Linked DNA regions of Persicimonas caeni. The protein of the gene in region 3 interacts with the protein of the main gene of each other region in a pairwise test. Links are inferred from orthologs where the notes say so. Each region holds a gene or a part of one and is shown on either strand. Other genes may lie near its edges. The genes, in order: dnaN, FIV42_RS18715, dnaE and FIV42_RS09145.

Region 1 (6,905 bases), 1.1 Mb from region 3 along the record:
GAGGTCGTACCAGCGAATCAGGCCCTCGGTACGTGGCTCTTCAATGGGCTCGAAGCTCAGCGGGTCGACGATCTCGACACGCGCCCATGGGGGGGTTTGGAGCACGCCAACACGGTGTCTGACACCATGATTTGCGCCTCCAACACGGTGTCTGACACCGTGTTGCAGATTTTTGAAAAGGTCGTCGGAGTAAGCTTGGCTCGACAATTCCGTCATGCTGTACTCGCTCACACAGCGCACTTGCGGAACGCCCAGGCGCGTCTCGAACATCTCGTAGAGCTCGTCGCGCGAAATCTCGCGCGTCTTCCCCTTGAATCCGCCCGTCTCCATGACGCGCGAACCATCCGCGAGCTGCCACGCCTTGTCGGTCGCGTCGAAAAACTCGGCGAACCCGAACGCCGTGCCCAACAACATCGTCACCACGCCGTCTCGTTCGGCCTCGTCGAGCGCCTCGACCAGCGCATCGAACGCCATCTCCAAGCTGCCGTCGTCCGTTTTGTGCACGAAATAGCCGCTCTGGGCGTCGCCGAACCGCTCCAGAAGCTCGTCGAGCATGAATGACAAACTGCTGTCGGGCAGATCCGAGCCCGACGGCGCCACTACGAGCATCCGAATCTCGTCGGCATCGGGCACACAAAACCGCTCGAACGGCCCGAACAGGGACGCCTTGTAGACCTCCAGCGTCCCAAAATGATGCTCGCCACGCTCACCCAGGGTTGTCCCGCTGGTGCGAAATGTGCGCACCGGCTCGTCGGCCGTCGTCAGCCTGACGTGCTTGAAGACGTCGGTCGGCACCGCCGGGATATCCCGGTAGCTTCGAATTGAACCCGGCTCGACACCACGCTTTTCGCAAAAGCTTCGGTACGGGATATTGCCTTCGAATTGAGTTCGGAAAATCTCCCGGGCGAGCTGCGTAAACGTCTCGTCGGACCACTCGAGCGGACCATCGATGGGGTTCCAAACATCAATGGCGTCGATGATTTGGTATTTTGCTTCGTTGTGGCTCATAAGATTGATTCAAGTGTCTCGGCCCGAGACGCCATGACTTGCGACGTCTAGGCTTTCTCCAAGAGGGCCACGTTCTCCACGTGATACGTGTGCGGGAACATGTCGACCGGCTGGATCGTCTCGATCGTGTAACCAAACTCGCACAGCTCGGCCAGGTCGCGGGCGAGCGCCTTCGGATTGCACGACACGTAGACGAGCCGCGGCGCGTCGATCTGCTTGAGTTGCTCGCGCGCCTCAGGCAACAAACCCGCGCGCGGCGGATCTACCACCACGATATCAACGGCTCCCGCGGCCTTCTTGAAATCGTCCTGGCTCAACACGTCACCGACGTCGCCGGCAAAGAAGGTCACGTTGTCGATGCCGTTTTGCCCGGCGTTTTGCCGCGCGTTGTCGACCGCGTCCGGCTGCAGCTCGATGCCCACCACATGCTTGGCGTACGGGGCCATGCACAGCCCGATGGTTCCGGTGCCACAGTACAGATCGAGCACTCGCGCCTTGCCGCGCTCAGCATCTCGCAGTCCCGTCTTCTCGAGGACCTGTGCATAGAGCACCTCGGCCTGCAGCGTGTTCGGCTGGAAGAAGGCGCGCGGGTGAATCTCGAATGACAGCACCTGGTCATCCGGCAAATGCATCTGCTCGACGAGCACGGGGCTTCCGTACAGGTGATGCTCGATGAAGCGCGTCGGCTCGCCGCGCACGGCGCGGTGCTGCGTCCAGTACAGCGAGCTGACCGACTCTCCCATCTGCTCGCACGCAAAGACGACGAAGCCGCAAAACATCTGGGCGATATCTGCAGCGGCCATCTCTTTTCCGTCGCATAACGCCGTCTCGTCGTGGGTCGTCGTCAGCTCGATCATACGCTCGCCGGTTCGCTTTCCCTCGCGAATGGTCAGCGTGCGCAAAAAGCCCTCGTCCTTGTTGCCCTGATACGGCGCGAGGCCGCGTTCGATGGCCCACTGTCGAACCTTGGGCAGAAACTCGGAGACGAATTCCGACTGCAGATAGCACTCGTCGAGGTTCAAGACCTCGTAGCGATAGCCCTTCGGATACAGCCCCAGCGCGAACTCGCGGTCGGCGGTGTCCCCGAAGCTAAACTCCATCTTGTTTCGGTAGTACCACGGCTCGTCTTGGCCGATGATGGGCATGACGTGGCCGGGGTCGACACCGCGCCCCTGCATCAACCCCTTGATGATGCGCTCTTTGTTGGCCAATTGGTGGCGGTACGACATCAACTGCAAGGTGCAACCGCCGCACCCCTCCCCGCGAACCTCACGTCGGCCGAAATGCTTGCAGCGCGGCTCGATGCGCATCGGCGACGGCTCCAGAATCTCGTCGATCCGCGCGGTGATCGTGCGCTTTTTACGCCGTTCGACCGACACACGCACCCGGTCGCCGGGCACGGCCTTGCGCACCTGCATGGTGTAGTCCTTCGACTCCTCTTGAGGGCCGACGACACACGGAAACGCAGCCGTGCCGAGCCCTTTGAGCGACAGACCGTCGATCTCGAGTTCGAAGGTCTCGCCGTGGCGCGGGCTATGGGGCAAATGGGGGCGTTGCTGAGTCATCATTTAATCCGTGATCGCCTCGATTTCTCCACTACTTACGCGATACGTCTGCACATCCTCGTCCAACAAGATGTAGTCGCGGTGAGTGGTCGTAATGAACACCTGTCCTTCCATGCGGCTTCGCAAGAAGTCAAAGAGAAAGCGGTTGCGCTCGCGGTCGAGCTCGCTGGAGACGTCGTCCAGCAGCAAAATCGGCGCGAAGTGATAGCGCTCCTCGAGGTGGGTGATCTCGGCAATCTTCATGGCGAGCACGAAGGCTCGGTGCTGGCCCTGGCTGGCGTAGGTCTTGACGTCGCGGCCGTTGAGGGTCGTCTTCAAATCGTCGCGGTGCGGGCCGATGAGCGTGTAGCCGCGCATGCGCTCGTCTCGCCGGGTGCGCTCGAGTCCCTCCTGCAACACCCGTTCGATGGCCAGGCGACTGTCGAGGTCGGCTTCGGTCAGGTCATCCCGGTCCGACCACTTCATGTGGTAGTGGATATCCGCTTCGAACGCTTCGTCGAAAATCGCTCGAAAGGTGCGCTGCATGATGGGTCGAAAGTGGCTCAAGAACTTGAGCCTACGCTCGATGATCCGAGCACCGTACTGGATGAGCTGCTCGTCGTAGACATTCAGCAGCGACTGGTCGGGCGAGTGGTCCTTGAGTAGCGCATTTCGCTGCCCGAGCACGTCCTCGTAGTGCTGCGTTTCGGTCGCAAACGCCGGCAGCGCGTTGAAGATCGCCCGGTCGATGAACCGGCGCCGCTCCGAGGGCGACCCCTTCAGAATAGCGATGTCTTCGGGGCCGAACATCACCACGTTGACCGTGCCGAAAAAGTCCGACAGCTGGCGCACCGGATTGTCGTTCAAAAAGATCTTTTTGCCCCGGCCGCTCACCTCCAGGCGCACGATACGCTCGGAGCCGCCGCGGTCGACCCTCGCCTCGAGCGTGGCGCCATCTTCGCCAAAACGGATGAGGTCGGCGTTGGTCTGCGGCCGAAAGCTCTTCACCGCGCTCAACAGATACACCGCTTCGAGGAGGTTCGTTTTCCCCTGGCCGTTTTCGCCGGCTAGGATGTTGAACCGCGGGTGAGGCTCGAGCTCGACATGCTCGAGGTTGCGGAAGTCTTGGAGTCTGAGGGCTTCTAACAGCATTTGGTGGGGATTTAGGGGGCTGGGGGTTTGGGGGTTTAGGCCGCGGATGCGCTGATGCGCCATCCAGAAGAGGTCTTCAGATACGCGTAAGCGGCCACGATCATTCCGATCGGACCGCTTCGCTATCTCTTTTATCCAAGACCCCTAAACCCCCAGACCCCAAACCCCTGCAGTTCAAAGGTCACAGACGCATCGGCATGACAACGAACAACACGTCGTCGTTATTCGGGTCGCGCACCAGCGTGGGCGACAGCGTGTCGATGATCTCGATGGAGACTTGCTCACTGTCGAGCACGTTGAGCACGTCGATCAGGTAGCGGTAGTTGTAGCCCGCTTTGACCGGCTGGCCGGCGTAGTCGGCCGGGATGGTCTTTCGGCCCTCACCGCTGTCGGGGTCGCTGGCGTACAGCTCGAGGCCACCCTCGCCCAGAGCCAAACGCACGTTGTGCGTCTTGGGGCTGGCGAAGAGGCTCACGAATTTGAGCGACTGGGTGAACATGTCCTTGCTGACGAACGCCTTCTGGTCGCTCTCTTTGGGCAGCACCTGGGTGAAGTCGGGGAAGGTGCCCTCGATGAGGCGCACCGACATCGACATCGGCCCCGATTTGAAGACCACGCTGTTCTCGACCAGGCCGAAGCTCAGCTCGGCGCCCTTGGGGTCGATGATACGCTTGAGCTCGGAGAGACCTTTGCGCGGAATGATGATGCCGTCGCGAAGCGCCTGCGGGGTGTTGTCGCCGGGGGTGAATTCCTCGGGGCTGGTCTCGATCTTCGACAGGCGGTGACCGTCGGTCGACACCATCAACAACGTGTCCTCGGTGGTGACGCGGAAGAAAGCGCCCGTCAGGTTGGCGCGAGCGTCGTCGGTCGACACGCTGAACAACGTCTTGTCGATCATGTCCAGCAGCACGTCGGTGCCAATGGGGTACAGGTCGACTTCGCTGGTGTCCAAGATCTGAGGGAAGTCGTCGGGGTGCGTGCCGACGATGCGGCAGGCGACGTTGCCCGACTGCAGGTTCGCCCAGTAATTCTCCTCGGTCTCGAGCTCGAGACTGTCATCCTCGAGGTTCTTGACGATGTCGAACAGGCTCTTGGCCTGAAGCGTCACACTGCCTTCCTCGAGCACTTCACACTCGCAGGACGTCGAGATGGAGGTATCCAGGTCGGTGGCGTGGAGCGTCAGTCGGTCGCCTTTGGCTTCGAGCAACGCGTTCGACAGGATGGCGAGCGTGCTGCGTTGGCTGACGACGCCCTGTAGCTTGTAAAGCTCCTCGGTCAGCGCCTGAGGGGAAATACGAATTTTCATGCGAACCACTCCACTTGTTCTGCAGTCTCTTGAACTTCTGCAGTCTGTTGACCCCGTTAATCCAACATAGCTTGGCTTCGAGTGCAAGCGAAGATGAAACGTGACAAATCCACGACGCGCTACGGCGTTGTTTTTATAACTCAGGTTCCCTTCGTTTCTTTATTACAGTCGTATTAGTAGGGGCTGTGGAAATGTGGAAAACCCCCGTAAGTGACTGAGATCCCTCGGTCGAAACGATCACAGATCGGTGTGTGCTACAATGTGGGACAAATGTGATCAAACCCCGCGCTCTTTTTCCCCAGTCGTGATCACAGAGTTTTCCCCCACAGGATCACAGGGTTTTGCACAGGGTTTTCCACAGGCTACGAAGGGTTAGAATGGGCAAGGAAGAGGTAAATACGGGGAGAAATGGGGTGAAATGGGCGATCGGGGGAGAGGTTTTGTTGGGTTTTGGAATCCCTTGCTTGTTGGTAGGGCCCCTCCGTCGGCTCAGCTACGCTTCGCCGACACCTCCCCTTGCGCTGGAAAACACGCGGGGAGGGGGAGTGCAGGAAAGGAAAGTGTTTCAACATGCGATCCTCCTCCCCTGGCCGCAGTACAGGCCTTGGGGAGGTGCCTCGCGTAGTCCGCGAGGCGGAGGGGACTCCCCGGAAAGCAAGGGCGCTCAGTCCTTGTCACGCCCCGACACAAACGCCCGCGCCAACTGAATGGCATACGACGTATCCATCGGAATACCGCCGGTCGTCTGCTTGACCAGGGCCAGAATCAGGTAGGTGCCGAAGAAGAGCCACGCGGCCGTCTTGGTGTCGACGAAGTTGGGGACGAAGCCGCGGTCCTTCCAGTGGTCGATGGCCGAGGCGATCGCTTTGAGCGCGCGCTCTTGATAGGGAAGGTAGGTCTCGCGGATATCCTCTTGGTCGAGCTCGGAGAGGACCAAAAAGATCATCTTGGCGAAATCCTCGTGCTTCTCGAGCAGGTGCACATAGTACTTGAAGCACTCGGTGATCGCCTTGACCGGATTGTCGCGGTGGCTGTCGAGGGCTTCTTCCAGGCCGTTGACCAGTCGGTCGGAGGTCAGCTGGACCGCCTCGGTGAACAGGGCGCGCTTGCTACCGAAATAGCGGTAGATGAGCGCCTCGGTGACCCCGGCTTCCTCGCTGATGCTCTTGGTGGTCGCTCCGTGATAGGTCGAGCGGGCGAAGACACGGATGGCGCTTCGCAAGATCTGCTTCTTACGTTCTTTGGCCGGCAGTCGTTTGGTCGACACGGTCTGGCTCCTGGCAGGTGCACGTCGGAAACTACGTGAGTATTCACTCACATAGGTCGCGATCGCCGTCAAGGGTCTTGTGGCGTTGCAATCACCCCACTCCGCGCGTACCCTGCACCCAAAATTGCGCTTCCCTTTATTGCAGTAGCAATCATGAGCACGAGTGACTCAGACGGAAAACTCAGCAAGCGTGAACAGCGCCGTGAGGACCGCCGCGACGAGATCAAACAGGCGGCTATCAAGGTGTTCTCCGAGCATGGCTATCACGCAGCCAAAGTCTCCCAGATTGTCAAAGAAGTCGGGGTGGCTCAGGGGACCTTCTACCTCTATTTCGAGGGGAAAGAGCAGATCTTCGGCGAGATTCTCGAGGACTTCTTGGAGCTGGTCGTCAGCACGATCGCCGCCTGGGAGCCCTCGGATCTGGACACGCGCGAGGCGCTGGGGAGCGACCTGAAGCGCGTCGGACTGTTGTTGACCGACGTGCTCATGGAAAACCGCGAGATGACGGGTATCTTTTTTCGCGAGTCCCAGGCGGTCAATCAGGAACTCCAGACGCTCATTCGCGAGTTCTACGAGACGTTGCTCGCGATGCTGACCAGCTTCAACCGGATCCTGCACGAGCGCGGGC
Region 2 (6,840 bases), 2.7 Mb from region 3 along the record:
TGTAGCGAGTTGAGACGTGGCAGCTTTGTGGCGCCCCCCATCCGCCTCGCGCTGTACTGCGCGCTCGGCACCTTCCCCCGGGGGGAAGGGTTGCCTTAGCTATTCTGGACTACGTTGCTCTTCGCAAGGGCATCCCTTCCCCCCGGGGGAAGGTGCCCGTAGCGAAGCGAAGGGCGGATGGGGGCGCCGCCAAGCCGCCACGTTCAATTCTGAAGTTGAAACCTACACGATTTCTCCCCATCTTATAACAGGGGCGCAAACGGTGCGCTTCCCGGGACATTCACCATCCCATCGGGGCCAGGCGATCGGCGATGGAACATATCGAAGCCTTATTGCAAAGCGCGAGTTATTTCGGAGTGATCAAGAAGTTGATGGCGATGTCGCCCACCGACATCGCCGTGCTCTTCCTCGTCTCCAAGCCCGCCTTCATCCTGACGGCGGGCGTGGCGGTGTTGACCTCCCGGAAAAAAGACGGCCCGCCGCAGTTGTCCGAAGAGGGCGGAGCGGCTGGACTTTTGCCGGATTGAGGTAATCTGAAGTGTCTGAATTGGAAAATAGCGGTAAGAGCAAACTCGGCTACCTCATCGTCGCCGTGTCGGTCATCGTCGGCATCGCCGCCGTCGGCGCGGTGGGCTATCTCTCCGGCGCCGGCTGGTTCGGCTATCGCCAGATCATGTACGGCAACGCGCAGGTCTACCTGCTCAATATGGGCGACGAACCGCTCGAGGTGACCGTCGAGGAGCGCGAGAGCGTCGAAGTGCCCCCGGAGGACGCCCGCGCGGTCGACGTGGTCGGCGGGGAGTCGCAACTGGTGGTGCGCAACGCAGCCGGCGAGGTCGTCGAGCGCCACACGGTCTTCGTCGACAACTCCCACGCCCTGCTCAAGCTCACCAAGGACGGCTGCCTGGTCGCCTCGGATGTCGGCGCCTTCTACGGGCGCGGCGGCGAGGGCCTCGAGTTCGTCGAGATGATCGAAGAAGAGCAGCAGCTCTACGTCCCCGGCACCACCAACGTCATCTGGCCGCGCCAGACCTTCCCGCGCAAATTCGCCCGCGAGGGCGGCGACGCCATCTGGCTCGAACTCGTCGGCTGCTCGCTGCTCGAGCAGGAGGAGTTCTTGCGCGCGTATTTGGATGTGCGGTTGGGGAATCGGCTCAAAAAGGCCAAGGGAGCGAAAGAGTGAAAGAGTGAAAAAGTAAAAGAGTAAAAAAGTGAGTTCACTCCTTAGCTTCTTCACTCCTTAGCTTTTTCGCTCATCCACTTTCGCTCATCCACTTTCGCTCATTCGCTTTTGGCTCTTTCGCTCGCCTTACTCATCCACCACCCCTTCACCTGTGGGGCCGTCCACGCGATCGGCGCGGGCGGAAGCGAATTCAAAAAGTAGCTGCCGTAGCTCTTGTTGGCGATGCGTGAGTCCAGAATCGCCACGATGCCGGTGTCGGTGCGCGAGCGAATCAGGCGGCCGAAGCCCTGCTTGAGCGTCAGCGCGGCCGAGGGCATCGACAGGTCGCGGAAGGAGTTGCCGCCGCGGGCCTCGATGTCGTCGAGGCGAGCGCGGGTGAGCGGGTCGGAGGGGTTGGCGAAGGGGAGCTTGTCGATGATGACCAGGCTCAACGCCTCGCCCTCGACGTCGACGCCCTCCCAGAACGAGCTCGTGGCGAAGAGCACCGAGTGGGTGTCCTTGCGAAACTTGTCCAACAGCTCGGATTTGGGCGCGTCGCCCTGCTTGAGGATGGGGTAGTCGAGCTTGTACTCGAGCAGCTCGTGCACCGCGTTCATGTTCGAGTAGCTCGTAAAGAGCACGAACGCGCGGCCCTCGGTCACGTTGGTCAGGTACTCGACGATCAGCGCGACGTTGTCGGCGAAGTCGTCGGAGTTCGGCGCCGGGAGCTTTTTGGGGATATACAGCGCGCACTGCTCGCCGTAGTCGAAGACCGGCTCCAAGATGAGCTCGTCGACCTCGTACTCCTTTTTGTCGGGGACGGTCATCCCCATGCGCTTTTTGAAGAAGTCGAAGTGGCCGCCGGTGGTCAGCGTCGCCGAGGTGAACACGAGGGTGTCGTGGGTGTTCAAAAGCTTGTGGCGCAGCAAAAACGCGAGGTTGATGGGCGAGGCCTGCAAGAAGACGCCGCTGTCTCGTTTTTCGACGAGGTAGGCGTAGCGGCTCTTCTCCATGGCCAAGATCATCTGGACGTCGAGCTTGATCTCGAGGCAGCGTTCGGCCAGGCGTTTGCCGCCTTCGCCCAGGTCCGAGAGCGCCGACACGGCGTTGTGCAGATCGCTCAGCGCGTCGCGCAGCTCGAGGTGGGCCTCCGAGATCTTTTCGGACTGCGAGCCGTCGAGGACTTCTTCGAGGGCGTAGCGCCCGTCGTAGAGCCCGAAGCTCACGTGGGTGAAGAAGTCGGTGTAGACCGTCGATAACTCGCGTAGCGCCTCGTCGACGTCGACGTCGTCGATGTCCTCGCCGTCGAGGGTGCGGCGGATGTCGCCGATCAGGTCTTTGAAGCGCCAGTTCGAGACCTGCATGCCGAAATACGAGGTGGCCACGTTCTCGAGATGGTGGGCCTCGTCGAAGACGACCGCGTCGTACTCGGGCAAGATCTCGCCGAAGCCGACGTCGCGCAGGGCGAGGTCGGCGAAGAAGAGGTGGTGATTGACGACAATGATGTCGGCGTGCTGGGCGCGCTCACGCGCCTCGAAGATGAAGCACTCTTCGTAGAACGGGCATTTCTGGCCCAGGCAGCCCTCCGAGCCGACCGACAGGTCGCTCCAGGCGGCGTAGTCGTCGGGAAGTCCCTCGATCTCGGCGCGGTCGCCGGTGGTCGTCTTGTTGGCCCACTGCATGATCTTGGGCCAGTGCTTGGCGTCCTCGCGGTTTCGAAACCGCGGGCGGTCGCGCATCTCCTTGAAGCGCTGCAGGCACAGGTAATTTCGCCGCCCCTTGAGCTGGACCATCTTGAAGGGACGGTGCCAGTGCTTTTGCAAAAAGGGCAGGTCCTTGTTGAAGAGCTGGCCCTGCAGGGCCTTGGTGCCGGTGGAGACGACGACGCGCTTGCCCGACAACAGCGACGGGACCAGATAAGCGAGCGTCTTGCCGGTGCCCGTGGCGGCCTCGACGATCAGCGGGCGGCGCTTGTCGAGGGCGCGCTGGATGGCGCTGGCCATCTCGACCTGCTGCTCGCGGTACTCGTAGTTGGCGTGGACCTCGCTGAGGAGTCCGCCCTTGCCCAGAATGTCGTCGATAGATTGTGTCACGCTGAACTATCTATTTGTTCAGTAGTTTCCAGATCTCGTCCCAGTCATTTGGCGTGACATGAGCCCAAATGTCAACGTCCTCGCCGCTGATTTCTTGGGCTTCCTCGGGTGTCGAGCCGTGGCCAGGGGAGCAGACCCAGATCGATTCGGCCTTGCGGCCCGACGGAGGACGCACCCCAATGCAGGGCGACTCGCCGCGGCGGCGAAGCTCGAGGCTATGCTCGCCGCGGTCGACGAGCACGCGGCGAAGCTTTTTGCCGTCTTCGCGCAGGATGAAGCGCTTGCCGTCGTGGACGAGCTCGCCCTGGGTCTTGGCGTCACGTACCTGCTGGGTACGGGCGCGCTTGAGGCGGCCGAGGAGGCTGCGCTTGGTGATCTCGGACATCGGCAAAAAGAGGGCGGACGCCATGATGGCGGCGCCCAGGAGAATCAGCCCGAGCTCGCCGCCGAAGATCATGATCGCCAGGCCGATGCCCAAGATGAGCACGCGGATCTGCTTGGCGTTTTGGCGGCCTTTTTTGGTGGCGCGGTGGGAGGGAAAGAAGCTGATGAGGGCTTCGATGGGCTTGAGAAGTACGCCCCAGGCGGGGGCGTACTTCTCTCGCCGAATCAGCGTGGCGGGGATGGTGAGCTCGTCGCTCAATGCCCGTGCCCCGTTGCTTGACCCGGTTCCGGGTGGATCTTTTCGACCTTCATGATGATGGCCATGATCCAGGCGATCGGGCCGGCCGCGAAGCTAAGCAGCGCGCCCAGCTTGAGCATGTCGCCGGTGCCCGGCGGAAGCTCCCAACCCTGCGCGGGCGCCAGACCGAGGGCGACGGTGGTCACGAACAACGCCACCGTAAAGCCGATGCCGGCCACGCAGCCGAGCACGAGGGTCTGGGGGAGCGTCATCGGCTTGGGCAGGCTGAGGCCGAATTTGCTGCCGACCCACGAGAAGCCGAAGATGCCGAAGGTCTTGCCCAAAAGCAGGGCGCCGAAGATGGCCCAGGTGGCGCCGCCGCCGAAGGACTCGCCGCTGAGGAACACGCCGGCGTTGGCCAGACCGAAGGCGAGCAGGCCGACGTCGACGATGGGCGCGAAGAAGTGCTCGAAGTGGTTCATCGTGTCGTCGTGATGCGCGCTCTCCTCCTCGGCGGACTCGAACAGACCAGCGTCGCGCTCGCCGTGCGGCATGAACGGCACGATGGGCACTAGCGCCAGCGCAGCGTGCACGCCGGTGTTGTGCAGACCGATCCACGACAGCACGCCGCCGATGATGGCGTAGGGCCAGAAGTTTTTGACGCCCATGCGGCGCATGCCCTCACAGATCGCCATCGCCAGCACCACCAGGCCGAGCCACTCGATGTGGACCTCGGGGGTGTAATAGACGGCGATGATCATCATGCCGATCATGTCGTCGAGCACGGCGAGCACCAAAAGGAAGGTGACCGCCGGGTGGGCGCGTCCGAAGATCAGGCCGGCGAAGAGCCAGCAATAGGCGATATCAGTCGCCGTGGGCACCGCCCAGGCGGCCTTGGCCAAGTCGGGGGAGAGGCCCAGCGCGGCGTGCAGCGCGAAGAACGCTGCGATCGGGCCGAGCACGCCGCCGGCAGTGGCGATGGCCGGCATGGCTGCTTTCTTGAGGCTCGACAGCGCACCACCGGGCAGGAAACTCTCGGAGACCTCTTTTCCGGCGATGCCGAAGAAGAGGACCATGAAGATGTCGTTGACCACAAAGTGGAAGCTGACCGGGTGCTTGGATGGATCGTACTCGGTCTTCATCCACTCCATGGCTCCTTCGACGCCGCTGGCGAAGAGCACCGACAGGGGCGCGTCCATCACCGCCTTGTAGGTGTCGGGGTCGAGGTTGGCCCAAATGAGCGCGACGACCGTGCCGAAGAGCAAGAAGGCCGAAAAATCGCGCAGGAGTTTGAAACTGCTCTTGAGAATATCCATCTGTATCATCGATTCAATCCAGACGTCGTCGGGAGATTGTGCTGTTTAATCGCGGTCGCGGGCCTCTGGCACGCTCGTGTAGAGCGCGCGCAGCGGGTCGGCCTCGTCGCCGTAGATATAACCGGGGCCCAGCCCGATAGGCTGCTCCCCGAGTGCATCGGCGAGGGACTCGCCGGAGTCGTTCTTTCGCCAGCTCATCTCCTGAGCCTGGGCATTCTCCCACTGAGCCTGCAGGACCAGCAGGTCTTGCAGATTCTCCGGGAGCCTGTCGGCAAAGGCGTAGAGCACGTGGCCGGCGACCTCCGCATCGTGGGTGGCCCGGTGGGCCTCTTCGAGCGGAATGCCCAGCTTGTCGGCGATGGTTCCGAGGTTCTTGCGGCGCAAGTTCTTGTAGAACTGGCGCGCAAAGATCAACGGGTCGAAGGAGGGGGCTTCGTCAGGCCAAGCCAGGCCGCAGCGTTCGAGTTCGGCGGCCACAAAACCCTTATCGAAGCTCAAGTTGTAGGCGACGATGCCCACCCCTTGGAGTCGCTGGTGGATTTCGTCGGCTACCTCGGCGAAGGTCGGCTTGCCCTCGAGGTCTTCGGGCTTGATGCCCGTCAGTTCGACGACCTCTTCGGGGACTTCGCACTCGGGGTCGATGAGCTGGCCGTAACTCTCGACCACCTCACCTTGTTCGAAACGAATGATACCCACCTCGATGACGCGGTCGTTTTCGCTGTCGAGACCGGTGGTCTCGACGTCGATAACCGCGAGGGGCAGGTCCTTCCATTTTTGGGGCCACTGGGACACGCTTTCGGCCTCGATTTTTACTGCAGTTTTTGGCTGAAAAAGCCGTTCCGGGGCGGATTGTGCCATTAAGGGACTGTAGGCACAAGGGTGGGTCCGCAACACGGTTGCACCGCACCCACACCGCACATAAGATTCGACCATCGACGAGACTCTGCAACCCCACATTCACGTCATGATCCGAACTTTTTTCACGCTCGCCGCTCTCGCCCTCGTGCTCCCGGCTTGTCAGGCCGATCAGAGCGGCACCAACGCCGTCAGCGGCACGGTGCTCGACCAGCGCTTCGACGGCATGTCGGGCGTCGCCGAGTTTATCGGCGGGGACTATATCGTGACGCTGTCGGACGATCCGAATTTCACGTGCACGTCGAGCCCGCTGGGCGACTATCTGACCGTCGAGATGTTCAATATCGACGGATCGGGTGGCTTCGACGCGTCGGGCAACGTCACGTTCAACGAGATCGCCGGTGGCGTGGTCGAGCAGGAGGCCGCGCAGTCGGGCTCGTTCGACGTGACCGTGATGAGCGACGTCGACGGCGGCGAGGTGTTGCAGGGGAGCATCGACGCGATCGGGCCGACCAGCTCGGTCGGCGGGTCGTTCGAGGTGCCCGTCTGCGATTGAGGAGAGTTTTCCGTCAGTCGGAGGTTTCGGCGCGCGCCAGCCGGCGCAGCAAACCTTCGACGAACTGATTGGCGCCGGCCAATCCTTCCCAGTTGATCTTGTCGAGGGTGTCGCCCGGCACGTGGTAGTCGGCGTGGCGCCCGGACGTGATGTTCACCCCCCGAAAACCGAGTTCGACGAACGAGACGTGATCGCTGAATCGCTCGGTGAGCGCTTCGGCGCGGATCGTCAGCCCG
Region 3 (8,211 bases):
GCGACGTTCGTGAACGCACAGCGTCGCGGTCGACCGCTCTTTCGAGGGCTCGCGAACGCTCCTTGGCGCGGTCGATATTGCGCTGAAGGGCTTGTGAGCGCTTATGCGTTCTGCACACCCCCAGCTACGGTCGCGCTACGCGCTCCCTGCGCAGGGGGCTATCAAATCGGGGTTACACTCTGCGAGCTTGCCGTGCGGCGGCCTTGCGCGTTCGGTATCGCGTGCTCTGCCCCCCAACCATTTGCCCCCACCCCCCGCAATCGCTATAGTCGGGCGATTTCAACCTCCCGCCATAATTTGGGGTGCGTGATGTTTGCTCGAATTGTCTGCTCGTTGTCGGTCGCGGTCGTGTTGTGGGTGCTCGCCGGGTGCGACGACGCGTCGAGGTCTTCGGGATTTTGTGGAGACGGCCGCGTCAGCGGGGATGAAGCCTGCGACGGGGTGGAGTTGGGCGGGCGCGACTGCCAGAGCTTTGGCTTCTCGGGCGGTGAGTTGCGTTGCAACGCGTCGTGTACCGGCTACCTCGTCAGTGAATGTTCCGGGGTGCCGGACTGGAACGGACAGGCTCCTTCGGCCTGCTTCGATTGCTCCGACGACGAGGTCTGCGTGGAGGGGCGGTGCGAGTCGATCTGCGCCCAAGGAGCCGAGGCCAGCGAGTCGGTGGCCGGCGAGTCGCTCTCCTTCGACATTCAAAGGCATGTCGTCAGCGGCCAAGTTCGTATGGACGGGCAGCCGTTGACCGGACGCGAGCCGATGGCCGAGCTTCGCTTTATCAACCGAGCCAACCGCGGTGAGTTCCGGGCGCGGGTAGACGTCTTGACCGACCGGGAGGGCCGCTACCAGGTGGAGCTCCACCCGGGGACCTACGACGTCTATGTGACTGGCGTCGAAGGCTTTGCGCCCGTCATCTTCGCGCACGGGGAGTGGGTCGCCTCCGACTTGGTCGTCGCCGGTGAGCGCACCCTCGACGTCGACGTCTCCGGACCCATTCACCTCGATATGTCGTTGGACGTCTCGCAGCGCCTTCGCGAGAGCGGGGCGCTCCGTGCCGTGACTGTCGAGCGGCTCGCCCAGACGACGTCGGGAGAGCGCTATGTCGAGGTGATCACCAAGACCCACTACGACGAGCCGATGACCCTCACGGTGCTCCCCGGCACCTATCGAGTGCGCACTCTCTCGGGCATGCTGCTCGACGGGCCGCGTACCGTCGACGAGGATACCTCGTGGACGGTGCCCGTCGATCTGGCCACGGTGTCGGGGCAGGTGCGCTTGCGAGACGACCTGCCGCAAGATCTGATGACGATGGTCGAAATCCGCATCGAGGGTCGCGACGAGCCACTCGTCGAGCTCTTTCTCGACGACGGGCAATTCAGCGAGACACTCGTCGCCGGTGACTACGAGCTGCGCGCCTGGGTTGGTGGGTTGGGCGAAGACCCCACCCTTGTCGAGACTCAGACCTTCTCGCTCGCCGGCGACGAACGTATCGAGATGACCCTCGGCGAGGGGCTGGTGGCCGTGCGGGGCCGCGTCGAGCCGGTCCCGGACCAAGAGGTGCCGCCGATGGTGTGGTTTACCCGCCGCGGTGGGTCCCCGTTGTGGCACACGGCGAGCGTCGTCGACGGCCGCTTCGAGACGGTGCTGCCACCCGGCGACTACGCGGTCGCCATCGACCAATACGAAGGCGATCGAGCCTCCTATCTGCCGCGCACCACGCTGCGTGAACTCGAGGTGGGCAACACGCCGATCGACGACCTGCTCGTCGATCTCGGCGATATCGACGTGCGAACGAAGGTGCACGGCACGATCACCGTCGACGGCGCCCCGATGCCCGACAACACCCTCGGCGACGACATGCGTGGCTACGTGGCCTTCGAATGTTTGAGCGGTGAGCGCGGAACCTGCTGGCGCGTGGCGACGGCGCAGCGGTTGGGGTCGGTCTTGTCGTCGGCTGGGGAAGCCGAATACGAGGTCGAGATCCGCCCGGGCATCTACCGTGTGGTCCTCTATGGAGGCCTGCCGACGTCGCTGGAGGCGCCCCATAGTGATGCGCTGCCTCCGGGAGGGTATGTCCTCGACCCATACCTGGAGGTGGGCGACGAGGAGATGACTCGCGACTTCGACATGAAGGTGGTGCGTGTGTCCGGCGAGCTGACCGCCGATGGCGGGGCGATACCGGCGGCTGAAGCGTTTTCGCCTTATGTGGGCGAGACATATTCAGACGAGACGTCCGTCTTCCACGGCCCGCTGCGGGTTCACTATCCGCGCGCGCACCACGATAGAGAGTCCGCCGCATTCGAGTTCGCCGCGACTGGACCGACCGGCTTCGCCTTCGACGCGTTCCCCGGTCAATATCGCTTCGACCTCTCCCTGGGCGGACTTACCAACCATCGACGCTACCGCCATGCGCCCGGCCTGACTCGATGGGTCGAAGTCGCCGAAGACGGCGACCTGTCGTGGGACCTGCCGCTGCATCACGCCGAGGTGCAACTGACCTTGCGCGGCGAGCCGTGGCCCGGCGAGGGGCCCCAGTATATCGTGGCGCGCACCGCGCTCGGCCGCTACCGAACGTCGGTGCAGGCCGACGGAACGGCCACGGTCTGGTGGTTGGGCGAAGATCCGACGTTGATGTACGTCAACCACGCGTATCTGGAAGATCGGCTGATGGTGTTGCGCGAGGGGTGTGACGTGGCGAGGTAGGTTGTTTTTTGATGTTTGCCTTGCAGGTTTGTCGCGCCCCCCAGCTCCGGTCGCGCTACGCGCTCCCTGCGCAGGGGGCTATCAAATCGCGGTTACGCTCTGCGAGCTTGCCGTGCGGCGGCCTTGCGCGTTCGGTATCGCGTGCTCGTTGGAGGGAGTTGCCTGGGAGCTTCAGGTGGCGTGCGCCTCACGCAAACCAAAGACCCTCGCCACCTGGAGCCCTTGGGCGGAATCCAAATTTTGATAGCCCCCTGCGTAGCGAAGCGGAGCTGGGGGGGGAGGACGTCGCGCACCCAAACGCACCGAAATGACGAGGGCAAGATGCCCTCGCTCCGATATTACCGAAACCGCGTCGACCTCTTCCGAAACAGACGATCGAGCGACATCATCAGCTCGTCGGACGGATCGACGGCGTATTGGGCGGGCAGGGCGAGTTCGATTTTGCCGCGGCCGTCGTCGTTCTCCATGCTGAAGACGAGGCTGGTGGGGATTTCGCCGTGGTACGAGCTGAACAGCTTTTCGAGCTGGCGCATCGTGGTCTGGGCGACCTCGTCGGCGTCGATGTCGACGCACAGGCGTTTGACGCGCTCGCGGCGAGCGTCGATGAGGCGCTGGATTTCGTTGGCGCGCACTTTCCAGCTGCGGGCGTCGCCTTCGCCTTCTTCCTGGACCTGGCCGCGGATCAGAATGGGCTCGTTCGATTTGAGCGGCTCTTCGTAGTCGGCAAACGTGCGGCTGAACACCAGCACCTCGACCTGGCCGGTCTTGTCTTCGAGTTGGACGAAGGCCATGCGGCCGTTGCCGCTCTTGAGGGGGCGCTCGCGGTACTCGGTGATGACGCCGGCGATGACCACGTCGTCTCGGTGCTGGACCTCTTTGCCGCCGGTGATCACCTCGGTGGCGGTGATGCCGTACAGCCCCAGCTCGCCGTCGAAGCGGTCGAGCGGGTGGCCGGTGACGTAGAAGCCGAGCAGGTCTTTTTCGTTCTGCAGCAGGTCGCGGTCCGACCAGGCTTCGACCTCGGGGTAGTTCTCCTCGAGGACCTCTTCTTTGGCGTCTTCGGACATCATGCCAAAGAGACTCGACTGGCCGACCTCGGCGTCGTGCTGGGCCTGTTGGCCGCGGCTGACGGCCATCTCGATGGCGGCGAACATGCGGGCGCGGTCGGTGCAGATGTCGCCGATGAAGCGCGCCGGCTCTTCGCGCGGGCTGATCGAGTCGAAGGCTCCGCAGCGCACCAGCGCCTCGATGGTGCGCTTGTTGATGGCGCCGTGGTCGACGCGGCCGCAGAAGTCGTACAGGCTCTCGAAGGGGCCGCCCTCGTCGCGGGTTTCGATGATCGACTCGACCACGCCGCCGCCCACGCCTTTGATGGCGGCGAGTCCGAAGCGGATCTTGCCGTCGGAGACCGAGAAGTCGAGCCGCGACTCGTTGACGTCGGGCGGCAGGACCTCGATGTCCATCTCTTTGGCTTCGTTGATGAAGCGGACGATCTTGTCGGTGTTGTCACGGTCGTTGGTCATGAGCGAGGCCATGAACTCGACCGGGAAGTGCGCCTTGAGGTAGGCGGTCTGGTAGGTGATCAGCGCGTAGGCCGCCGAGTGCGACTTGTTGAAGCCGTAGCCCGAGAAGTAGGCCATCAGGTCGAAGATCTCCTCGGCTTTGTTGGCGTCGACGTCCTGCTCGACGGCGCCCTCGATGAAGACCTTCTTTTGCTGCTCCATCACCTTGATCTTCTTCTTACCCATCGCGCGGCGCAGGATATCGGCGCCGCCGAGCGAGAAGCCGGCCATGACCTGGGCGGTCTTCATGACCTGCTCCTGATAGACCATGACCCCGTAGGTGGGCTTGAGGACGTCCTCGAGCCAGGGGTGGGGGTACTCGACCTTTTTGCGCCCGTGCTTGCGGTCGATGAAGTCGTCGACCATGCCCGAGCCCAGCGGGCCGGGGCGGTACAGGGCGACCGAAGCGACGATATCCTCGAAGGTCGACGGCTTGAGCTTTTTGAGCAGCTCCTGGAAGCCCGAGGACTCGAGCTGGAAGACGCCGGTGGTGTCGCCGGCGCAGATCATGTCGTAGACGCTGCGGTCGTCGAGCGGGATGGCGTCGATGTCGAACGGCTCGTCCCGTTGGGCGTTGATGAGCTTGAGCGCGACGTCGATGACCGTGAGCGTCTTGAGGCCGAGGAAGTCGAACTTGACCAGGCCGGCCTCCTCGACCTCCTCTTTGGCGAACTGGGTGACCTTTTCGCCGTTGGCGCCGCGGGTGACGGGGACGTACTCCCACAGCGGGTCCTCGGCGATGACGACGCCGGCGGCGTGGATACCCGCCTGGCGGTTGAGGTTCTCCAGCGACAGCGCGATGTCGAACAAGGCGTCGACGCGCGGGTCCTCTTTGCGCATCTTGGGGAGTTCGGGCTCCTGGTCGAGCGCGCCCTGCAGGCTGATGCCCAGCTCGTCGGGCACCAGCTTGGCGATCTTGTCGGCCTCGCCATAAGAAAAGTTGAGCGCGCGGGCCACGTCGCGGATGCACGCCTTGGCCTTGAGCTGGCCGTAGGTGATGATCATCCCCACGTTGTCGTGGCCGTACTTGTCGTGGACGTACTGGATGACCTCGCCGCGCCGGTTCATGCAAAAGTCGATGTCGAAGTCAGGCATCGACACACGTTCCGGGTTCAAAAAGCGCTCGAAGAGCAGGTCGTAGGGCATCGGGTCGATGTCGGTGATCAGCAGCGAGTACGCCACCAGACTACCCGCACCCGAGCCGCGGCCGGGACCGACGGGGATGCCTTGCTCTTTGGACCAGCGGATGAAGTCCCAAACGATGAGGAAATAGCCCGGGAAGTCCATCTGGCGGATGATGCCGATCTCTTCTTTGAGCCGGTCCTCGTAGACCTGACGGTCGTACTCCTTGCCGAGGGCGTCGAACTCCTCGAAGCGCGCCTCCAGGCCCTTCCAGGAGACGTGCTCGAAGTACTCGTGGATGCCCTCTTTGTAGTCCTCGATCCCGTTTTCGTCGAAGAACTCCTGGGGGATGTCGTACTGGGGCAGGTAAATCTCGCCCAGCGGGATCTCCAGGTCGCACATCTCGGCGATCTTGACGGTGTTCTCGATCGCCTCGGGCACGTGGGCGAAGGCCTCCTTCATCTCCTCGGGGCCGCGCACGTACAGCTGGTCGACCCCGTGCTCCATCATGCGCTCGAGCTCGACGGTCTTTTGGAGCTGGATGGCCATGAGCACGCCGTGGGCGCGGGCGTCCTCCTGGTGGATATAGTGGCAGTCGTTGGTGGCCACCAGCGGGATGCCCAGCTCCTGGCCGAGCTCGATGAGCGCGTCGTTGCACTTCTTCTGCTCGGGGAAGGCGTTGTCCATGATCTCGAGGTAGAAGTGGTCTTCCCCAAAGATCTCGGCGTAGGCCTTGGCCGTCTCGCGCGCCGCGTCCATGTCGCCGCGCAAAATCGCCCGGTTGATCTCGCCGCCCAGGTCGCCCGACAAGACGATGAGGCCCTCTTTGCGCTCGGCCAGAAGGTCGCGGTCGATGCGCGGGATGCCCGTGCGCTCGTGGTAGCCCTCCAGCCAGCCCATCGAGTTGAGGTACATCAGGTTTTTGTAGCCGGTCTTGTTCTTGGCCAACACGGTGAGGTGATAGCTCATCGGGTCGGTCGACTCGCGAAAGTCCTCCTTGGTGAGGTTCATCTCGCAGCCGATGATCGGCTTGACGCCTGCTTTTTGCGCCGCCTTCTGGAAGTTGACCGCCCCGTACATGTTGTCGTGGTCGGTCATCGCGACGGTGTCCATGCCCAACTCTTTGACCCGATTCATCAGGTCGGGCAGCTTGATGGCACCGTCGAGGAGGCTGAACTGGGTGTGGACGTGCAGGTGTACGAAGTCGGTCATGGTTGTCGTCGGGAGTCGGGGGGCTGGTTACGACGGGGGGATGGTAGCTGAGACGGTGGGGATTTGTCCATGTCGGCGGTCCTCCTCCTCGGTCCTCCTCCACTTCGCTTCGCTGCGCGGAGGAGGAGTCCCCTCCTCGGTCCTCCCCTACGCTACGCTTTGCTTCGCGCAGGGGAGGAAGATGTTGCCTTGGCGTACGCTGTACAGAGATCGATAGAGCAATATCGCACTCTGTACAGAGATCGATTGAACGACATCTTCCTCTCCGCCCGTAGCGAAGCGAAGGGAAGGAGAGGACCGAGGAGAGGCCCCCCTCTCCACCCGAAGCGAAGCGAAGGGAAGGAGAGGGATCGAGGGAGAGGCCCAAACGCCCTCTCCACCCGTAGCGAAGCGAAGGGAAGGAGAGGGATCGAGGGAGAGGCCCCTTCCCTCAACCACAAACGGTTCACTCTTGAAATCAAACCCCAACGCGCTTAAATCCGACGAGGTACCCAACCCCCAGACGAGGCCCCCTGTGTCCTCCTTCCGCAACAGCATCCGAAACAGCAACGCCGGCGCCTACCTGCTCTATTTTCTGAGCTTCGTGTTCTTCGTGTTCGTCAGCGCGGTCGTGCTCCAGGTGGTGGGCTTCCACCTGACCACGATCATCAGCGAGGTCGTCGCCATTTTGGGGGCGGCGTTTATCTGGCGTTGGGTGACGAAGGACGCCGCCGCCGGGTGGCCGAGCCTGCGGCCGAAGGCGTCGGTGGGGGCGTATGTGGCCCTGGCGCTGGCCGCGATCGGGCTGGGGTTTTTGGCCAACACCATCGCCGCGCTCCTGGTTGAGTTGAGCCCGTGGATGGCCGAGTCGGCCGAGGCCTACAGCGAGCGCATCGCCGAGTTGTTGCTCGAGGCGAGCGGGGTGGAGCGCGTGCTCGGGATCATCGGGGTGTGCGTGGCGGCGCCGATCTGCGAGGAGGCGTTGTTTCGCGGGACCATCCTGCAGGAGGAGCGCAAGGTCGAAGGGGTCGGGGTGGCCGTGGTGGTCAACGGGATCTTGTTCTCGGCGTTCCACGTCAACCCGGTGTCGGCCATCGGCCTGGCCATTTTGGGGGCGTTCTTTGCCCATATCACCATCCGTAGCGGGAGCCTCATCCCCGCGATTGTCGCCCACGCGGTGGTCAACACGACCAACGCGGTGGTCCTGCCCGAGATCATGCCCGAGGCCGCCGACCCGAACGCGCCCATCGAGATCCCCCAACTCCTGATGCTCATGGCGGGGCTCGCCGCTCTTTCTTCGTTCTTCTGGTGGCTGTCGGTGCATCTAATGAGAAAGCGCACTGGAGATTGACCGACGGGTTATGCATGATGTGGCCGTTGGATTCGCGCACTTTTACCACGAATGTCGACAATGAGACGGCCAATGAATGCGGTGGTTTCTCGGAGTCTTCTGCTGGCAGCCCTGCTCGCGCTGGGCGCCTGCGGCCCCGACTTCGACCCTTACTGGAAAGTCAACAAGTTTCGAGTGCTGGCCATCAAGGCAGATCCGGTGACCCTCGACGAAGGCGAGTCGACCACGCTCAGCGCGCTGAGCCACGACCCGGCCGGCGAACAGGTCAGTTATCGCTGGGAGTGGTGC
Region 4 (6,904 bases), 120 kb from region 3 along the record:
ACAGCGGGAGCGAGCGCAGCAACTCGGCCAGCCGGGGCAGGGCGTCGAGCAGTGAGCCGAGCCCGTACAGCCGGTTGCGAAGCGCGATATGCTTGTCGCTCACGTTGTGCGCCTTACGGTTGACCGCATCGCACAGCGTCTGCAGCCACTGTCGCTGCTTGTCCCAATCGCGCTCGTCGAGCGACGAGACGTACTCGTAGAGCGAAGCGTACAGCGCCGCCGGCAGGACCATCTCGACAAAGCGCTTCCAATCGGTGTCTTCGACAAACGCGCTCTGCGACAGGTTCTTGGTCAGCCGGTCCGACTCGATGACCGCGCGATAGGCCACCAGGTCGGGCTTCATGCGGTGCTCGACGACCTCGACCCCGTTTTGCAGAATCGTGACGCGCGTCTCCTCGTCGTCGGGCAACATCCCGATCAATCCACGCTCGTGCTCCGTCTCGAAGTCGACGCGACCGACGACCGCTGCCGGCAACATCGGCCCGAAGCTGATGCGCTCGCCGTCCAGGTAGATATGCCGCGACGAATGGGCGCAGTACTGGCGAAGCGCAGCCTTCTCGGCGAGGTCACCGGCCAGATTGCGGAAAAAGTCGACCAGGTGCGAGGCGCGAAATTTCTCGCGCAGGTAGATGCGCACCTCGCCCTCGTGCTCGCCCGGCTCGTACGCCTCCTCGATAAACTCCTCGCCGTTCGGTCCGATCTCGAGGCGAAGGCGCTGCGCATCGCGCAAAATATCGAGCTGCACCACCGCCGGCTCCATCGCCTGCGCTGCGGTCAGCCCAATCGCCAGGTGCCGAAGCGCACGCGTCTTCGGGTCGACGCGGCTCGAAAATGGGGCGTCGTAGAGCCGCTCGAGGTCCTGGCGGTCGAGCGGCGCCTGGTTCAGGTGCATCTCCATCTCGTCGGCGTCGATGGTGACCCGAATCACCGACGTGCCCAGGAGGTGCGCCGCCTGCACGAACTGCAGCACGTAATGATGCGGGTCGCGAAGCTGGAACTTCTGCATCTTCTCGCGCGCCTTAGCGCGGTCGAGCCCAAACTCACCCCGCGCCGCCAGGCTGCCCTCGCTGCGCAAGTCGTCGAGATGTGATCGATCTGCCATACGTTTGCCCCAATTACCCAAGCCTTGCCCCCATGCTAAGGCATCCCTTCCCCTCGGGGAAGGTGTCCGGCGTGAAGTACAGCGCCGGACGGATGGGGGGCCACAAGAAGCTACGCGTAGCAACGGGCTAAGGCACGGTATGTGTCAAGATAGTTGTCGCGTCTGAATTATCTACGTCTCTTGTAAATTGAGCGGCGCAAGCCGCACCTCTTCGGGGCGCGTCCATCCTCGCGGCCTTCGACTCCAGCGTGCGGGATTCTTTTGGCGCGCCTGTTCATAGAGCTTTTGGCGTCTTTGTAGCAGCTCGACGTCTTCGCCCGCGTGGCGCTGCTCGGGGGTCACCCAGCCGATCCCGCTGTGATAGTGCTCGGTGTTGTACCAGCGGACAAACGCCTCGACCCACTCAGACCATTCATGCACGCCGTCGAGCGGCTTTTTGGGGTAGCCAGGCCGGTATTTGAGCGTGCGAAAGCTCGATTCGCAGTGAGGGTTGTCGTTGGAGACGCCCGGGCGGCTAAACGAAGCGGCCACCTCCAGGCGCTCCAGCGTCGCCAGAAGCGTCGAGCCCTTCATCGCAGCCCCGTTGTCGGCGTGGATGCAAAGTCCGCTCGCCTCGACCTGTTCGGCGAGGATCGTCTTTTCAATGAGGCGGCTCGACAGCTCCATCGATTCTTGGTCTTCGACGCTAAAGCCGACGATCTTGCGGCTGAACAAGTCCATGATCCAGTAAAGGTAGACAAACCGGCCGCGTACCTGGGTGGGCAAGTATGTGATATCCCACACCCAGACCTGGCCGGGGCTGGCGGCCACTAATTCGGGCTTCGGCCTGGGCTTCGGCGGCCGGCTTGGCTGGCGGTGGGTCATCATCTTCTCTTCGCGCAACACGCGGTAAAATGTCGACTCGCTGGCGACATACTCGCCCCGGTCGGCCAGGCTGCATACGATCTGCCGGGGGCTCACATCACAGAATTCACGACCTGTGGCGATGGCGACCACCTGTGCTCGCTCCTCGTCGGTGAGCGCGTGCGCACACCGACTGTGGGGTCCCTGGCGAGCGTCCTCGGCCTGCGGGTCTTTTCGCCACCGCTGTATGGTGCGCTCGCTGATGCCCAGGGTCCGACAGGCCTGGGCCTGACGCGCGCCGTGGGAGACCGCCTCTGCGATCATGTCGAGGATGACTTGTCGCTCTTGCCGATCATGGGAGCGTCCTCGTCCCCCCACAACCGGCGCGCCTTTTTTGAGAGCACCAACAAGGCGGCCGTCTCGGCCAGCGCGGCCTCCTTTCGGCGAAGCTCGCTTTCGAGTTCGCGCTTGTCCCGTTGGGCCTGGCGCAGCTTCTGGGTGGCCTCCTTCTTGGCCCTGGTGCGTCCATCAAGCCCCTCGTACATCTGCGCTCTCCAGCGTCGAAGGTCGCTTGTATGCACTCCTTCCTCGCGCAGGAAAGCGCCAAACTCCTTGCCCTCGAGCGCCTCGGCGGCCATCACAAGACGCAGCTTTTCGGCCGAAGAGCGTCTCTCGGGTGCCGACTCTGGCTTTGCCTCAGCACGCAAGGCACCATCGAGCGCCGCCTTTCTCCACCGCCAAAGCGTCGTCTTGCCCACGCCGCTCAGCTCGGCCAGGCTCTCCGGGCTGATCTTTTCGTCGAGCATCCGTCGAACAAGACGCTCTTTTAGCTCTTTAGGATATGGACTCATCTCGGATCTCCTTGTTGCCCCTTCGTTCCATGAAACTAACAATCGAAGAGGCGACAACTATCCTGACACCTGGGGGGCATCCCTTCCCCCGGGGGAAGGTGTCTGGCGCGCAGTTTAGCGCCGGACGGATGGGGGGCCACAAGAAGCTACGCGTAGCTTTGTGTGACGTTGCGATCTTGCAAGGCCTAGCAGTCTGAGGCCCCCCATCCGCCTCGCGCTGTACTTCGCGCTCGGCACCTTCCCCGAGGGGAAGGGATGCCTTAGCTCTTGGCGTAGGCCTAGCAGTCTGAGGCCCCCCATCCGCCTCGCGCTGTACTTCGCGCTCGGCACCTTCCCCGAGGGGAAGGGATGCCTTAGCTCTTGGCGTAGGCCTAGCAGTCTGAGGCCCCCCATCCGCCTCGCGCTGTACTTCGCGCTCGGCACCTTCCCCGAGGGGAAGGGATGCCTTAGCTCTTGGCGTAGGCCTAGCAGTCTGAGGCCCCCCATCCGCCTCGCGCTGTACTTCGCGCTCGGCACCTTCCCCGAGGGGAAGGGATGCCCTTGCGAGTTGGTAGGGCGTCGCTAATCGAGGCGGCGCTTGCGCCGCTCGACGGCGCGCGCGGCGAGCAGGCTGTCGAGCTCGGGGCGGAGCTCGTCGTCGAGCAGGAGGAGCTTGAGCAGGGTATAGGCGGCCCATTCGGGCTCTTTCTTCGATAGGCGCACCAATTTGTCGACGCGCTCGTCGCTCAGGTTGAGCACCAGGTGGTGCGCCTCGCACAGGCTCGCTTCGCCGCATGCGGGCACGTCGTCGATCGGCACCGGCTCGTGGCGATCTTCGAGCGCGAGTGCCATGCGATCGTTGCCGGCGACGCCGTCGTCGAACTCGAGCAAGCCCACCCAGTCGAGGGCGCCGCCCATCTCGCGCACTAACAGCGCGAGCTGCTCGCCAAGCTCACCGATGCCTGCCGCGGGCGCGCCGGCTGCTTGCGCCGCGAAGGCGAATTGGCGCGAGGCGACCGGCGGCCTGTGGCCCACCGTGCGATCGATCAGCCTTTGAATCGGTGAGTCGTCCGCGGCGCGGATGACCAGGTAGTCGTCGGCGAGGCGCGCAGTGAGCGCGGTAGCCTCCGGTTCGGCGAAGAGCTGGCCTTTGTTCGCGCGCCGCTCACACTCTCGCAAGCTGACCGCCTCGCCGTGCACCGTCGGGATGAGCGGGCGTTTCGACCAATCGCGGCGCAACGCGCCGTCGACCTCGAGCCAGCGCAGCAGGTGGCCGCAGAGCTCTTCGTGGAGGTCGCGTCCCGCTGGATGCTTCGCCTCGGCCTCGATGAGGTCGACGAGCTTTTCGGGGAGCCTTTCGGTGGCGATCTCTTCGAGGAGCTTCCACGCCTTGTGGAAGTTTTTGTCCTCCAAGATCTGGTCGCGGGTCAGCGTGTGCTCCAGGTAGCGCGAGTCGAGCTTGAAGGCGATATGCGGCCACGGGCTCTCGTCGCCCTCTTTGAGGGTGAGCCCACGATTGTAGTAGCCGAACGGGGCCTCGAAGCTGTCGACGAAGCCCATGACCAGGCGCGTTCCCTCTTCGCGGTGCTCCAGCTTACACGGCGAGTCGATGTCGAAGGGGGCGGCGAGCTCTTCGTCCTCGAAGTAGATGGGGATGGGGACGTGCTTGCACCAGTGCATGATGACGTCGCGGGCGCGGGCCACGAAGTCGTCGAACTCCTCGCGGCCGACCTCTTTGAAGAGCCGAATCTGGGTGCCCTCGATGGGATGGTCGAGCTTGTAGAGCTCATAGGTCTTGTCGGCCGAAAAGAGCACCCGCCAACTCTCGCCGGTGCGTCCGGTGTCGACGCAGACGGCCTCGGGCTCGATGGCGAAGACCGAGACGAACCCGATGCCGAATTTGCCGATCTTGGTGTAGTCGTCGTCTTTGGCCGAGCTGAACAGGCGGGTGAGCTTGGTCTCGATGATCTCGCGGTTCATCCCTTCGCCGAAGTCGTCGACGTGGATGGTCATCGTGCCTTTGAGGCTCCCAGCTTGTTGGCGCCCCCCATCCGCCTCGCGCTGTAAGGCGCGCGAGGCCCCTTCCCCCGGGGGAAGGGTTGCATCGGGCTTGCTGTGGGGGTCGAAGCCGAAGTGGACGTTGACTTCGCCGGAGCCGGCGTCGATGGCGTTTTGGATGAGCTCGCGGAAAAACGACAGCGGGTCGGCGAACTGGTTGACCAAGTCGTCGAGGATCGTCTGCTTTTGGAGTTTCTCGGTCATCAGCCCCCCAGACGACTCAACCGCTCCGCCGCAGCCTCCAACGTGTCCCAATCCTTCGCGTAGCAGAACCGGGTGAGCGACTCACCGGCCTCCGACTGGTAGAACGCACTTCCGGGCACGCTGGCCACGCCGGCCTCTTCGAGGATCTTCATCGCCCCCTCGCGCGCGGTGTCGCAGCCGAGCGGCGAGATGTCGGCGAGCACGTAGTAGGCGCCGGCGGGGACGTAGGGGGTGAGGCCGGCCTCGGTGAGCGCGGCGCAGAACATGTCGCGCTTCTTCTCGTAGTCGGCGGCCATCTCGGCGTAATACGACGGGTCGAGGCGCGCCATGCCGCGGGCCACGCCGTGCTGCAAGGGAGTCGCAGCGCATACGTAGAACAGATCGTTGACCAGGCCGATCGCCTCGCTGAGCTCGGGCGGGGCGACCGCATAACCGATGCGCCAGCCGGTGATCGAGAATGTCTTCGAGAAACCCGAGATCGTGACCGTGCGCTCGTACATCCCCGGCAGACTCGCCAAGCTGATATGCTCGCGCCCGTCGTACAGGATATATTCGTAGATCTCGTCGGTGATCGCGATGAGATCGTGCTTCTGGCAGAACCAGGCGATCGTGTTCATCTCTTCGCGGGTAAACACCTTGCCCGACGGGTTCGTCGGCGTGTTCACCACGATGCCGCGGGTCTTGGGCGTGAGCGCGGCCTCGAGCTTTTCGGCCGAGAACTCCCAATTGGGCGGCTCGAGGGTCACGAAGTTGGGCTTCACCCCGCCCACGCGCATCGTGTTGAGGTGGTAGCCGTAGTACGGCTCGAAGACCATCAGTTCGTCGCCGGGGTTGAACAGCCCCTGGATGGTGCTCGCGAAGGCGCCGGTCGAGCCGACGGTGACCACGATATCGCTGTCGGGGTCGACGTCGAGCTTATTGTGGGTGTGCAGCTTGTCTGCGAGCGCCTCGCGCAACTCGTCGATGCCTTCGTATTTGCTGTAGACGCTCTTGTCGGCGAGCACCGCCTTCGAGGCCTCGTCGAGCACCTCCGGAGGTGTGGGCAAATCGCAGATGCCCTGGCCGAGGTTGATCCCGCCGGCGAGGTTGCACTCACGGGTCATGCGACGAATGTCGGATTGCTGCAGGAACTCGACTCTTTGGCTACGCACTTCGGACCTCGGGTTGGTTGGGGTTGGTGGCCTGTTTTTTAGCGTAATCAGGCGCTTTGGACAATATGGCGCCCGTAACTCCCCAGCACGCGCAACATCGGCGCGATCTCTTCCAGGTGCCGCAGCGCATTCTGCGCACGCTCTTCTTCGACGCTGCCGACGAAGTCCAGATAGAACAAGTACCGGAACCGACGCCCGCGAAGCGGTCGGCTCTCGAGTTTGGTCAGGTCGATGTCGCGCAGCGCGAAGACCGACAGGGCCTTGAAGAGCACGCTCGGCTGATCCTTGAGGGAGAAGACGATCGACGTCTTCGCGTTCGTCCCTTCGGCGGGCGTCTGGGGCTCGCGCGCCAAGATTAGAAAACGCGTGTAGTTCTCCGGATCATCCTCGATGCCTGCAGCGAGGATTTCGAGATCGTAGGCGTCGGCGGCGCGCCGGCTGGCAATGGCGGCGGTGCGGGCTAGCTTCTCTCGGCGCACGCGCTTGGCGCTGCCGGCGGTGTCGTAGGTCGCGTGCGTCTCGACGCCAAGGTCCCGCAGGTAGTGTTCGCACTGTGACAGCGCCTGCGGGTGACTCAGCACCTCGTCGATCTCGTCGATGGACTGGCCGGGCAGCGCCATTAAATTGTGGTGCACCCGAAAGATATGCTCGCCGACGATATGAAAATCGTGGCGCAGCATCAGGTCGTAATTTCGGTGGATGCTGCCGGCCAGGGA

What was found.
Region 1: the proteins of dnaE (region 3) and dnaN interact in binary tests that used the Escherichia coli proteins (3 or more experiments, as listed by UniProt). The link is inferred for Persicimonas caeni from one-to-one orthologs.
Region 2: the proteins of dnaE (region 3) and FIV42_RS18715 interact in binary tests that used the Escherichia coli proteins (3 or more experiments, as listed by UniProt). The link is inferred for Persicimonas caeni from one-to-one orthologs.
Region 4: the proteins of dnaE (region 3) and FIV42_RS09145 interact in binary tests that used the Escherichia coli proteins (3 or more experiments, as listed by UniProt). The link is inferred for Persicimonas caeni from one-to-one orthologs.

What each region holds. Positions count from the first base shown.
Region 1 is NZ_CP041186.1:3,402,832-3,409,736, forward strand. What follows is about bases 2,949-5,741. They hold dnaN (DNA polymerase III subunit beta), read right to left. Parts: upstream 5,011-5,741; coding sequence 3,886-5,010; downstream 2,949-3,885. Other genes in these bases: recF (DNA replication/repair protein RecF), read right to left, coding at 2,949-3,704; FIV42_RS12640 (TetR/AcrR family transcriptional regulator), read right to left, coding at 5,675-5,741. In the rest of the region: FIV42_RS12620 (LuxE/PaaK family acyltransferase), read right to left, coding at 1-1,008; 23S rRNA (uracil(1939)-C(5))-methyltransferase RlmD, read right to left, coding at 1,056-2,573; more of recF, read right to left, coding at 2,577-2,948; more of FIV42_RS12640, read right to left, coding at 5,742-6,277; FIV42_RS12645 (TetR/AcrR family transcriptional regulator), read left to right, coding at 6,431-6,905. UniProt on the Escherichia coli protein: Confers DNA tethering and processivity to DNA polymerases and other proteins. Acts as a clamp, forming a ring around DNA (a reaction catalyzed by the clamp-loading complex) which diffuses in an ATP-independent manner freely and bidirectionally along dsDNA.
Region 2 is NZ_CP041186.1:5,062,118-5,068,957, forward strand. What follows is about bases 4,113-6,840. They hold FIV42_RS18715 (3'-5' exonuclease), read right to left. Parts: upstream 5,986-6,840; coding sequence 5,239-5,985; downstream 4,113-5,238. Other genes in these bases: FIV42_RS18710 (Na+/H+ antiporter NhaA), read right to left, coding at 4,113-5,193; FIV42_RS18720 (hypothetical protein), read left to right, coding at 6,158-6,604; FIV42_RS18725 (M28 family peptidase), read right to left, coding at 6,618-6,840. Also shown: FIV42_RS18690 (hypothetical protein), read left to right, coding at 312-527; FIV42_RS18695 (hypothetical protein), read left to right, coding at 539-1,183; FIV42_RS18700 (ATP-dependent DNA helicase), read right to left, coding at 1,282-3,255; FIV42_RS18705 (hypothetical protein), read right to left, coding at 3,266-3,898; more of FIV42_RS18710, read right to left, coding at 3,895-4,112. UniProt on the Escherichia coli protein: DNA polymerase III is a complex, multichain enzyme responsible for most of the replicative synthesis in bacteria. The epsilon subunit contain the editing function and is a proofreading 3'-5' exonuclease.
Region 3 is NZ_CP041186.1:2,349,272-2,357,482, reverse strand. The notes cover bases 2,836-6,934. They hold dnaE (DNA polymerase III subunit alpha), read right to left. Parts: upstream 6,594-6,934; coding sequence 3,036-6,593; downstream 2,836-3,035. In the rest of the region: FIV42_RS08745 (hypothetical protein), read left to right, coding at 310-2,697; FIV42_RS08735 (type II CAAX endopeptidase family protein), read left to right, coding at 7,108-7,923; FIV42_RS08730 (hypothetical protein), read left to right, coding at 7,996-8,211. UniProt on the Escherichia coli protein: DNA polymerase III is a complex, multichain enzyme responsible for most of the replicative synthesis in bacteria. This DNA polymerase also exhibits 3' to 5' exonuclease activity. The alpha chain is the DNA polymerase catalytic subunit.
Region 4 is NZ_CP041186.1:2,472,742-2,479,645, reverse strand. Bases 4,113-6,904 are described here. They hold FIV42_RS09145 (pyridoxal phosphate-dependent aminotransferase), read right to left. Parts: upstream 6,189-6,904; coding sequence 5,037-6,188; downstream 4,113-5,036. Other genes in these bases: pheA (prephenate dehydratase), read right to left, coding at 6,236-6,904; FIV42_RS09150 (ATP-binding protein), read right to left, coding at 4,113-5,037. Outside these bases: FIV42_RS09165 (hypothetical protein), read right to left, coding at 1-1,102; FIV42_RS09160 (IS3 family transposase), read right to left, coding at 1,274-2,269; FIV42_RS09155 (transposase), read right to left, coding at 2,266-2,796; more of FIV42_RS09150, read right to left, coding at 3,358-4,112. UniProt on the Escherichia coli protein: Shows aminotransferase activity with methionine and histidine as substrates, and to a lesser extent also with phenylalanine.